3 regions of the Mixta mediterraneensis genome follow, and region 1 is predicted to be linked to each of the others. Evidence: predicted binding sites of a transcription regulator. Region 1 holds the regulator's gene; each other region holds the start of a gene.

Region 1 (3,314 bases):
GCTCATCGGCTTTCTGAGAAAGCTCCGCACGATAATCCATCGGCGCGCCAGCAGTACCACTAATCGTTACTGTACCCGCAGGCTGCATGTTTTTTGCTTGCTGCCCAGTGACCAATTGCGCGGCAGAAGCGCCAAATGCGATAACTGAAAGCAGGCTCATTGTAGCGAGGGTTGTTTTGATTTTCATAATTCGTCTCCTTATTACAATCAACAACCTGCGGATTTCGAAGGTAAAGCGGGTCGTCGATGTTTACCAGGCGCCATGCGCCGGATCGGTTAATTATTTATACAGCTCAGCGGTTACGTGGTAAGTGTCGTCCTGATTATTCTCGATGACGCGGTAGTGGCTGGCCCCTTGCGCATCGGCTTTCTGAGAAAGCACTTCATGAATATTTGTCTGATCGCCTTCGCGACCACTGACGCTGATAGTCTGATTCATGGGTTGCAGATTCATTTTCTGCGCCTGTGTATTGGTAACCAGGCTGGCGGCGCTGGCACCAAATGAAACAACGGAAGCCAGGCTCAGTACGGCAAAAATCAATTTAGTTTTCATGGGCATTCTCCTGAAATTTGGTATCGGCAACCCGAAGTGCATGCGTGCGCTTCAAAAAGGCCGCCAGTTACCAGTTATCGGGTTCATTTAAACTTAGTTATACAGTTTGGCAGTCGCGTGATAGTTACCGTTGTTATAAGCCTCAATGACGCGATAGGCTTTTGCGCCTTGCTGATCGGCTTTATCACTCAACTTCTGATTAATATCCATTGGTGAGCCAGCTATACCGCTAACACTCACGGTGCCTACAGGTTGCATATTTTGCGCCTGGGCAGCATTGATAGAATCTGCTGCAACAGCACCGAATGACAATGCAGACAGAATGCTCAGGGTGGCGATAGTCGTTTTAACGTTCATTTATATATCCTCGTCGTCTGTTTTTATCTTTTAGTTGGTGTGATTTGCATCACGAAAATAAGTATATAACTAATAACGTCAGAAATTAATACTCTGCTAATAATGTTTTTTTGTGATTCTTTAACCTTATAGCTGGTTTTAATAACCGGACGTTATAAAAACCGGTGATAAAGTGACCATTAGTAGTTATTTTGATGTTAAAACAGTGACATACGTCACTTTATCTTTTTGTGCGAAAAATCCAGGTGGATATAGCTGGTAATTGTTTTTTGCCTGACAGAAGAAGCTAATTCTAGCATTTAAACCAGTGCAATATATCGATGATGGTAGAGTTTACCAAAAGGTATGACCAATATTTTACTTTTCAACACGAATGAGGGATGTGAAGTAAACCGTTGAATTTAAGCGGAAAAAGGCTGCTTTTTTCTGACGGATGCGAAGAGGGATAAAGCGTAACCGGCAGGTTAACTGCCGGTAGCCAAAGCGGGATTTATAGCTCTTGTTCGAATAAAACCAGAATAGCGTCGTACAGCTGCTTAACCGCAAAGGTCCGTGCGGGCGTAATGAAAATGGTGTCATCACCCGCAATGGTGCCAAGGATGCCTTCTGATTTTCCCAGCGAATCCAGCAGGCGCGCAATTAATTGCGCCGCGCCGGGACTGGTATGAATCACTATCAATGCATCGTTGTAATCAATGTCCAGCACCAAATTTTTCAGCGGGCTGGTCGTGGTTGGCACACCTAATTCAGCGGGTAAACAGTAAACCATCTCCATTTTGGCGTTACGGGTTCGCACTGCGCCAAATTTGGTCAGCATACGAGAAACCTTGGACTGGTTGATATTCTCGAAGCCTTCATCCTGCAATGCCTGAACAATTTCACCTTGGGAACTGAATTTTTCTTCTTTTAATAAAGCTTTGAACGCTTTGATCAGATCGTCTTGTTTTGATGGGTTTCGCATAGGCATCCAATAAAAAAGGGGAATAACCGGGATTCGGCCCACGGCATAACGATTATTATGCATAATAATGAATGGTTATGCAATTGATTGAAAATCGAGCAGGAGAAGCCGATTAGCGGGCGGGAATAATAGCAAAGAATAATGAGCAGACCAAAAAGTCTGCCTGGGTACGCATCGGGGCAAAGGTTGTAAAATTGTTATACTATAGGAGATGCAACAACAGATAACGAATATAGCTGTTCTCTGTCTGCAGACGGCAAAAAAATTGCCGGTCATTCAGGAATAAGATGATAAGTAAGGATAGAATCCAGCGCTTAAGCGCGTCATTACGTAAAATAAGCGCGGATAATTGTCATCGCCTGAGCAGTTGATTAAGGTCTGACACAGATGGAATTTCGGCTCTTCTCTGCCCACCTTAATAAGGAGTTAAGAATGAAAGTTGCCGTTCTCGGTGCTGCTGGCGGTATTGGCCAGGCGCTTGCACTTTTACTCAAAACGCAGCTTCCTGCAGGTTCAGAACTTTCTCTCTATGATATTGCCCCGGTAACGCCGGGCGTCGCGGTCGATCTCAGTCATATCCCTACCGCTGTGAAAATTCAGGGATTTAGCGGCGAAGATGCCACGCCTGCGCTACAGGGCGCCGATGTGGTATTGATGTCGGCTGGCGTAGCGCGTAAACCCGGCATGGACCGCGCCGACCTGTTTAATGTGAATGCCGGCATTGTGCGTAATCTGATTGACCAGGTTGCCCGCACGGCACCAAAAGCGCTGATCGGTGTGATCACTAACCCGGTTAATACCACCGTGGCGATTGCTGCGGAAGTTCTGAAAAAACATGGCGTCTACGATAAAAATCGTCTGTTTGGCGTTACCACACTGGATATTATTCGCGCTAATACTTTTGTGGCTGAACTGAAAGGCAAGTCGCCGGATGAGATTGAAGTACCGGTGATTGGCGGCCATTCAGGTGTGACCATCCTGCCGCTGCTTTCTCAGGTTAAAGGCATCAGCTTTAGCGATCAGGAAGTCGCGGATTTAACCAAACGTATTCAGAACGCCGGGACTGAAGTGGTGGAAGCCAAAGCAGGTGGCGGTTCAGCGACATTATCGATGGGGCAGGCTGCGGCACGTTTTGGTTTATCGCTGGTGCGGGCGTTACAGGGTGATGCCAACGTGGTGGAATGTGCTTATGTGGAAGGAGAGGGCGAATATGCACGCTTCTTCTCGCAACCGTTGTTGCTGGGCAAAAATGGCGTTGTAGAACGCAAATCGCCTGGTACATTAAGCACTTTTGAGCAGCAGGCTCTGCATAACATGCTTGAGACGCTGAAGAAAGATATTGTGCAGGGCGAAGAGTTTGTGAAGCAGTAAGCGAAAGGTAAACGGTAAAGCGCCCGGCATGTCCGGGCGCTGTCGTTTTGTTTACAGGCCGCCCGATTTAAA
Region 2 (3,314 bases), on a different contig from region 1:
AGTTGGCGAGTGCGGTGAATCTGGGCGATATACAGCAGGTTGAGAAGGTGTTTGCTGCGGCGTTTGACGATATTCATTATCAAACGTTGGATAGTGGCGAAGCCTACCAACTGATGCTGAATGAGGTAGTACAAGGCTATCAGCCTTTCCTGCAACTGATTAAGCAAAACGCAGCGCCAGAGGAGATCATTGCGGCGTTTGGTCGTTATCAACTGCTGTGCGCATTACGCGATGGGCCTTTCGGCGTACAAGGATTAAACCAGCGCGTAGAGCAGCGATTAATACAGCTACAACGTATTCGCCGTCCCGTTACAGGCAGTCGCTGGTATCCGGGGCGTCCAGTGATGATTACTCGTAATGACAGCGCGCTCGGGCTGTTTAATGGCGACATCGGCATTACGCTGCGAGATGCAGAAAATCAGCTAAAAGTATTTTTTCCACTGCCGGATGGCTCTGTCAAAGCGGTTCAGCCCAGTCGTTTACCTTCGCATGAAACGGCGTGGGTCATGACCGTGCACAAATCGCAGGGGTCGGAATTTGAACATACGGCATTAGTCATGCCTGCTCAGTTTTTGCCGCTGCTAACCCGCGAACTGGTGTATACCGCTATCACGCGCGCGCGTAAACGGTTAACGCTTTATAGCGATCTCGGGATTTTTCAGCGGGCGGTTGCATTACAAACGCAGCGGCGCAGTGGCCTGGTGGAACGCCTTGCGGGCCTGACCTAAGCAAATAAATCGGGCGGCATCATTGCCGCCCGCATCGTGTTAAGTTAAATCGGCCATCAGCACTTTGGAACGACGCTGATAGTTGTACATCTCTTTCTTACTTTCCGGCAGTGATTCAATATCCACCGGCGTAAAGCCGCGTTCCTGGAACCAGTGGATACTACGCGTGGTGAGCACAAACAGCTTTTCCAGCCCCATCTGACGCGCCTGCAGCGCCACGCGTTGCAGCAGCATTTCGCCTCGTGACGAACTACGATAATCCGGGTGCACTGCGACGCAGGCCATTTCACCGATTTTTTCATCCATAAACGGATAAAGGGCGGCGCAGGCGATAGTCAAATTGTCGCGCTGAATAATCGTGAACTTATCGATTTCCATTTCCAGCTGTTCACGTGAACGACGTACCAGAATGCCTTGTTGTTCCAGCGGACGGATCAATTCAAGAATGCCGCCAATGTCATTGATGGTAGCGCGGCGGATCTGTTCCGCGGATTCCATCACGATTTGCGTGCCGATTCCGTCGCGTGAGAATAATTCCTGTAACAGCGCTCCGCTTTCCCGATAGCTAATCAAATGGCTGCGACGCACGCCGCTGCGGCAGGCTTTTACCGCGCCACGCAGGAAGCGGACGGTGCCGGAAAGGTAATCGCCTTCACGTTCAAACGCTTCAATACGCGCCTGGGCATCGTTAGGAAACAGCTCAGAGATAATATCGCCTTTGCTGTTGATGACGCCCTGCTCGGAGCAAAAGCCAATCATCTTTTCCGCTTTCAGTTTAATGGCTAACTGCGTGGCGACTTCTTCCGACGTCAGGTTAAAACTTTCACCGGTGACAGAAACTGCAACCGGGCCCAGCAAGACAATCGCGTCATTATCAAGCTGACGGTGAATGGCTTCTTCATCGATACGACGAATGCGTCCGCTGTGGCAATAGTCCACGCCAACGTCCACACCCAACGGCTGAGCAATAATAAAATTGCCGCTGACGACATTAATATGCGCGCCCTGCAGCGGAGTATTGTTAAGGCTCATCGAAAGGCGAGCGGTAATATCAAGCTGAAGGCGACCCGCCGCTTGTTTCACTAATTCGAGCGATTGCGCATCGGTAACCCGGGTAAACTTGTGATAAACCGGCTCCAGCTGGTGTTCTGCCAGGCTGGCATCAATCTGCGGACGGGCGCCATAGACCACCACCAGACGAATACCGAGGCTGTGCAAAAGGCTGATGTCGTTGATGATGGTCGGGAAGTTCTCATGCTCAATGGCTTCACCGCCGAGCATGATGACAAAGGTTTTATCCCGATGAGCATTGATATAGGGAACGGTATGGCGAAAACCCTGAACCAGTTCAGTACTACGTTCCTTCACGGCTAACCCTCAGTGAATGGTTATTCGAATTTTTTGTATTTTTATTCTTTTGTGAAGGTTATTGCAAGCGCTAATCCTGACGTTAATTTACGAATTTTTGCATGCCAAAGCCGCTAACAGCCTGCATTATTTGGAGTTTCCAGGATAACATCGCATCAGGGATTGGATAAAGTTTTCGCCACGCAATATTTAACTGGCGTTTTTTTAGACATTACACAGCAGCTGGAGCGGCATGTCCGAAGTTAATTCCTTATTTTCACGCAGACGATTTTTACAAGGTACGGGAGCATTACTGTTGTTGAGTGTCAGCCGTGTCGGCATGGCGGCAAACAGCCACATCGTTGCAGTGCGCATCTGGCCTTCCTCAACGTATTCCCGCATGACGCTGGAATCTAATGTTCCGCTTAAGTACAAGCAATTTGCGCTGAGCCATCCCGACCGGCTGGTTATTGATATTGACGGTCTGCATCTTAATCCGGTTCTGAAAGGCGTTAATAAACTGGTTCGCGTTGACGATCCTTTTATCAAAAATGCCCGTGTGGGTCAGTTTGATGCCCACACCGTGCGCATCGTGCTGGAATTAAAGCGCAACGTGTCGCCAAAAATATTCAGCCTTACCCCCGTTGCCGGAATCAAACATCGTCTGGTGGTTGATCTTTATCCCAGTCAGGATCAGGCGGAAGACGATCCGCTGCTGGCATTGCTGAAAGATTACAACCAGGGCGACCTGGAAAAAAATGAACCTGCTCAGGCCCCGCTGCCAGGCAAAGCCGGTCGCGATCGACCGATTATCATTATGATTGATCCCGGACACGGCGGCGAAGATCCCGGCGCGCATGGCAAATATAAAACGCGCGAAAAAGATATTGTGCTGAAGATTGGTCGTCGGCTGAAGGCATTAATCGATAAAGAGCCGAACATGAAAGCCTATATGACGCGTAATGAAGATGTGTTTATTCCGCTGCGGGTGAGAGTCGCAAAGGCACGTAAGCAGCGAGCCGACCTGTTTGTGTCTATCCATGCCGATGCGTTTACCAGCCGGGCCGCGCGTGGCTCATCTGTGTTTGCGCTTTCTACCCGCGGAGCCACATCTGCTGCAGCGCGCTTTTTAGCACGAACCCAGAACGAATCGGATTTGATTGGGGGCGTCAGCATGAGTGGCGATCGCTATCTCGATCACACTATGTTCGACATGGTACAGCGGCAAACCATTCATGA
Region 3 (3,314 bases), on a different contig from region 1:
CGCTAAATGTCGGAAATTCATAGAATTTAACGGAAGCAAAGCGGGATAAGTTATTCTTATTGGTAAATCCCGCAGAATGACCGGGCATTTTACTGGTAATGCAGTTAAATGCCCCATTTGCTGTTAATCAGAGGCAGAAATGGCGTACGACCTGACTGATAAGTTCGCGAGTTGGCTTGATAAATGCCGTATCGATAAATTCATCTGGCTGGTGTGCCTGATTAATGGATCCTGGGCCTAAAACCAGGGTTGGGCACAATTGCTGGATAAAAGGCGCTTCGGTGCAATAGTTCACTATCTCTGTCGGCATACCCAGCAGTTTTTCCACTACTTTTACCAGCTCATGATTGGCGGGACATTCGTAACCCGGAATCGGTGGATGCAGTTCACTGACGGTAATACGGCCCGGCCAGGCTGCACTCACCGGTGCCAGCGCTTCGTTGAGTAATTCATCTAAATCGCTCAGTGACAGTCCCGGCAGCGGGCGAATATCCATATGCAATTCACAGCAGGCGCAAATGCGATTCGCCGCATCACCGCCATGAATATGACCAAAGTTCATGGTTGGATAAGGGATAGCGAACCCATCATGGTGATAACGCTCTTTCAATGTATTACGCAGCTGCATTAAATGCCCGATCGCGTCGTGCATCAGTTCAATGGCATTGATGCCCCGTGACGGATCGCTGGAGTGGCCAGACTGGCCCTGAATGCGAATCGCATTTGACAGGTGGCCTTTGTGCGCACGCACCGGTTTAAGGGATGTTGGCTCGCCAATAATGGCACAATCCGGGCGCAGCTGAGTCGATTCAGAAAAGTACTTAGCGCCTGCCATGGTAGTTTCTTCATCAGCGCTCGCCAGGATGTAAAGCGGTTTGCTCAGCGTTGTTACATCAACATCGCGTAGCGTGTCGAGAATGAAAGCAAAAAAACCTTTCATATCGGCAGTGCCTAAACCGTACAGTTTGTTGTCGTGCTCGGTCAGCGTGAACGGATCGCGCGTCCAGCGACCTTCATCAAACGGAACGGTATCGGTGTGACCGGCGAGCAGCAGGCCACCAGCGCCGCTTCCGGTGCGGGCCAGCATGTTAAACTTATGACGCGTACCGGGCACCGGCTGCACTTCAATGCTGAAGCCCAGGTCGCGAAACCAGCCAGCCAGTAAATTGATTAAAGTTTCATTACTCTGGTCCAGCGAGGCATCGGTTGCACTGATTGACGGCGTGGCGATTAGCTGGCGGTAGAGTTCGATAAAAGGCGGTAATTTTGACTTCACTGTTGACGGTCCTTGAGTTAGGATGTATCAATATTCATGCATTAATAGTGAATAAAAATACATAAAAGTCGTTTGCCTGGGAACCTAAGTTTTCTGCAAACGACACCATGGGCAACGGGGCAAGGCCGCGTCCCGGAACGTGTGACTGTAATAAGGTATACAGCCTGATGTTGAATACACTGATCGTGGGTGCCAGTGGTTACGCTGGTGTAGAGCTTGCCACTTTCCTGAATCGCCATCCACATATGAACATAACCGCTTTGGCGGTTTCAGCGCAAAGCCCGGATGCCGGTAAGCGTTTATCTGACCTGCACCCCCAGCTGAAAGGCGTGGTGGATCTGCCACTGCAACCGCTGAGCAGTGCCGCTGAATGGGCAGATAAAGTCGATGTTGTGTTTCTGGCAACCGCTCACGAAGTTAGCCACGATCTGGCGCCGGAATTTCTGAAAGCCGGCTGCGTCGTTTTCGATTTGTCAGGCGCTTTCCGCGTTAATGATGGCGAGTTTTATACCCAGTACTACGGATTTACGCATCAGCATGGAGACTGGCTGGATAAAGCTGTGTACGGCCTTGCTGAGTTCCAGCATGAAAAAATTAAAGAAGCGCAGCTGGTAGCCGTACCCGGATGCTACCCAACCGCATCACAGCTGGCATTGAAACCCCTGGTAGATGCGGGCCTGCTGAATGAAGCGCAATGGCCCGTGATCAACGCAACCAGTGGTGTAAGCGGCGCAGGGCGTAAAGCTAACGTTGGCACCAGCTTCTGCGAAGTGAGCCTGCAACCCTACGGCATCTTCACGCATCGCCATCATCCAGAAATCGTGGCGCATCTTGGTACGCCGGTGATTTTCACTCCGCATCTTGGTAGCTTTCCGCGCGGTATTCTGGCAACTATCACCTGCCGCCTGAAAGCTGGCATTAGCCGGGAAGATGTCGCCAAAGCCTTCCATCATGCTTATCACGACAAACCGCTGGTACGTGTTTACGATCAAGGCGTTCCGGCATTGAAAGCGGTGGTTGGCCTGCCGTATTGTGATATTGGATTTGCGGTACAGGGCGAGCACCTGATTGTCGTGGCGGCAGAAGACAATTTGCTGAAAGGTGCAGCGTCGCAAGCGGTGCAGTGTATGAATATTCGTTTTGGTTTCTCTGAAACGCAGTCACTGATTTAACGGACGAGTAAGTTAACCATGACCAATCCTTTAATTATCAAGCTTGGCGGCGTACTGCTGGACAGCGAAGAAGCGCTGTCCCGGTTGTTTGACGCGCTACTGGCCTATCGCGCAGCACATCAGCGCTCGCTGATTATCGTTCACGGCGGTGGCTGCCTGGTAGACGAATTAATGAAAAAACTGGCGCTGCCGGTGAAGAAAAAGGGTGGCCTGCGCATTACGCCAGCCGATCAAATCGACATCATTACCGGTGCGCTGGCGGGAACAGCCAACAAAACGCTGCTGGCATGGGCGAGAAAATATGGCATCAACGCGGTTGGCCTGTGTCTTGGCGATGCTGGTTTGGTGAACGTGGCGCAGTTTGATGAAGAACTCGGCCATGTTGGCAATGCTACGCCGGGTAATCCAGCGTTGATTAATACGTTGCTGGGCGCCGGATACATGCCCGTGATCAGCTCAATCGGGATCACCGATAGCGGTGAGTTGATGAATGTTAACGCCGACCAGGCCGCAACAGCGCTGGCTTCAACTATCGGTGCTGATTTAGTCTTGTTGTCGGATGTCAGCGGTATTCTGGACGGTAAAGGTCAGCGCATTGAAGAAATGACTGCAGATAAAGCCGAACAGTTAATTGCTCAGGGCATTATTACGGATGGCATGATTGTTAAAGTGCACGCGGCGCTAGATGCCGCTCGCACCCTGGGCCGCCCGGTGGATATTGCCAGCTGGCGCCACGCTGAGCAGCTCCCAACCCTTTTTAACGGCGTGTCGATTGGCACCCGGATTCTCGCTTAACGACTCTGATTCAAGGATTACGACATGCAAACGCAAGGCATCAAAAAAATCGTTCTGGCTTACTCTGGCGG

What was found. The regulator ArgR, encoded in region 1, controls arginine synthesis, uptake and breakdown. The targets are predictions, from matches to a motif close to ANTGAATAAAAATACANT.
Region 2: a site for ArgR is predicted at 2,129-2,146, ahead of argA (amino-acid N-acetyltransferase). Genes of this name have one in related genera too.
Region 3: a site for ArgR is predicted at 1,323-1,340, ahead of argC (N-acetyl-gamma-glutamyl-phosphate reductase). Genes of this name have one in related genera too.

What each region holds. Positions count from the first base shown of each region.
Region 1 covers NZ_JASUAZ010000033.1:52-3,365, forward strand. The annotation lists partial or broken gene QRY16_RS16135 (YdgH/BhsA/McbA-like domain containing protein) at 1-187, opposite strand, end outside; gene QRY16_RS16140 (YdgH/BhsA/McbA-like domain containing protein) at 281-553, opposite strand; gene yhcN (peroxide/acid stress response protein YhcN) at 647-910, opposite strand; gene argR (transcriptional regulator ArgR) at 1,401-1,871, opposite strand; gene mdh (malate dehydrogenase) at 2,304-3,242, shown strand; gene mscM (miniconductance mechanosensitive channel MscM) at 3,294-3,314, opposite strand, start outside.
Region 2 covers NZ_JASUAZ010000003.1:106,995-110,308, forward strand. The annotation lists gene recD (exodeoxyribonuclease V subunit alpha) at 1-728, shown strand, start outside; gene argA (amino-acid N-acetyltransferase) at 768-2,096, opposite strand; gene amiC (N-acetylmuramoyl-L-alanine amidase AmiC) at 2,329-3,314, shown strand, end outside.
Region 3 covers NZ_JASUAZ010000004.1:162,318-165,631, forward strand. The annotation lists gene argE (acetylornithine deacetylase) at 128-1,276, opposite strand; gene argC (N-acetyl-gamma-glutamyl-phosphate reductase) at 1,444-2,448, shown strand; gene argB (acetylglutamate kinase) at 2,467-3,243, shown strand; gene QRY16_RS05080 (argininosuccinate synthase) at 3,268-3,314, shown strand, end outside.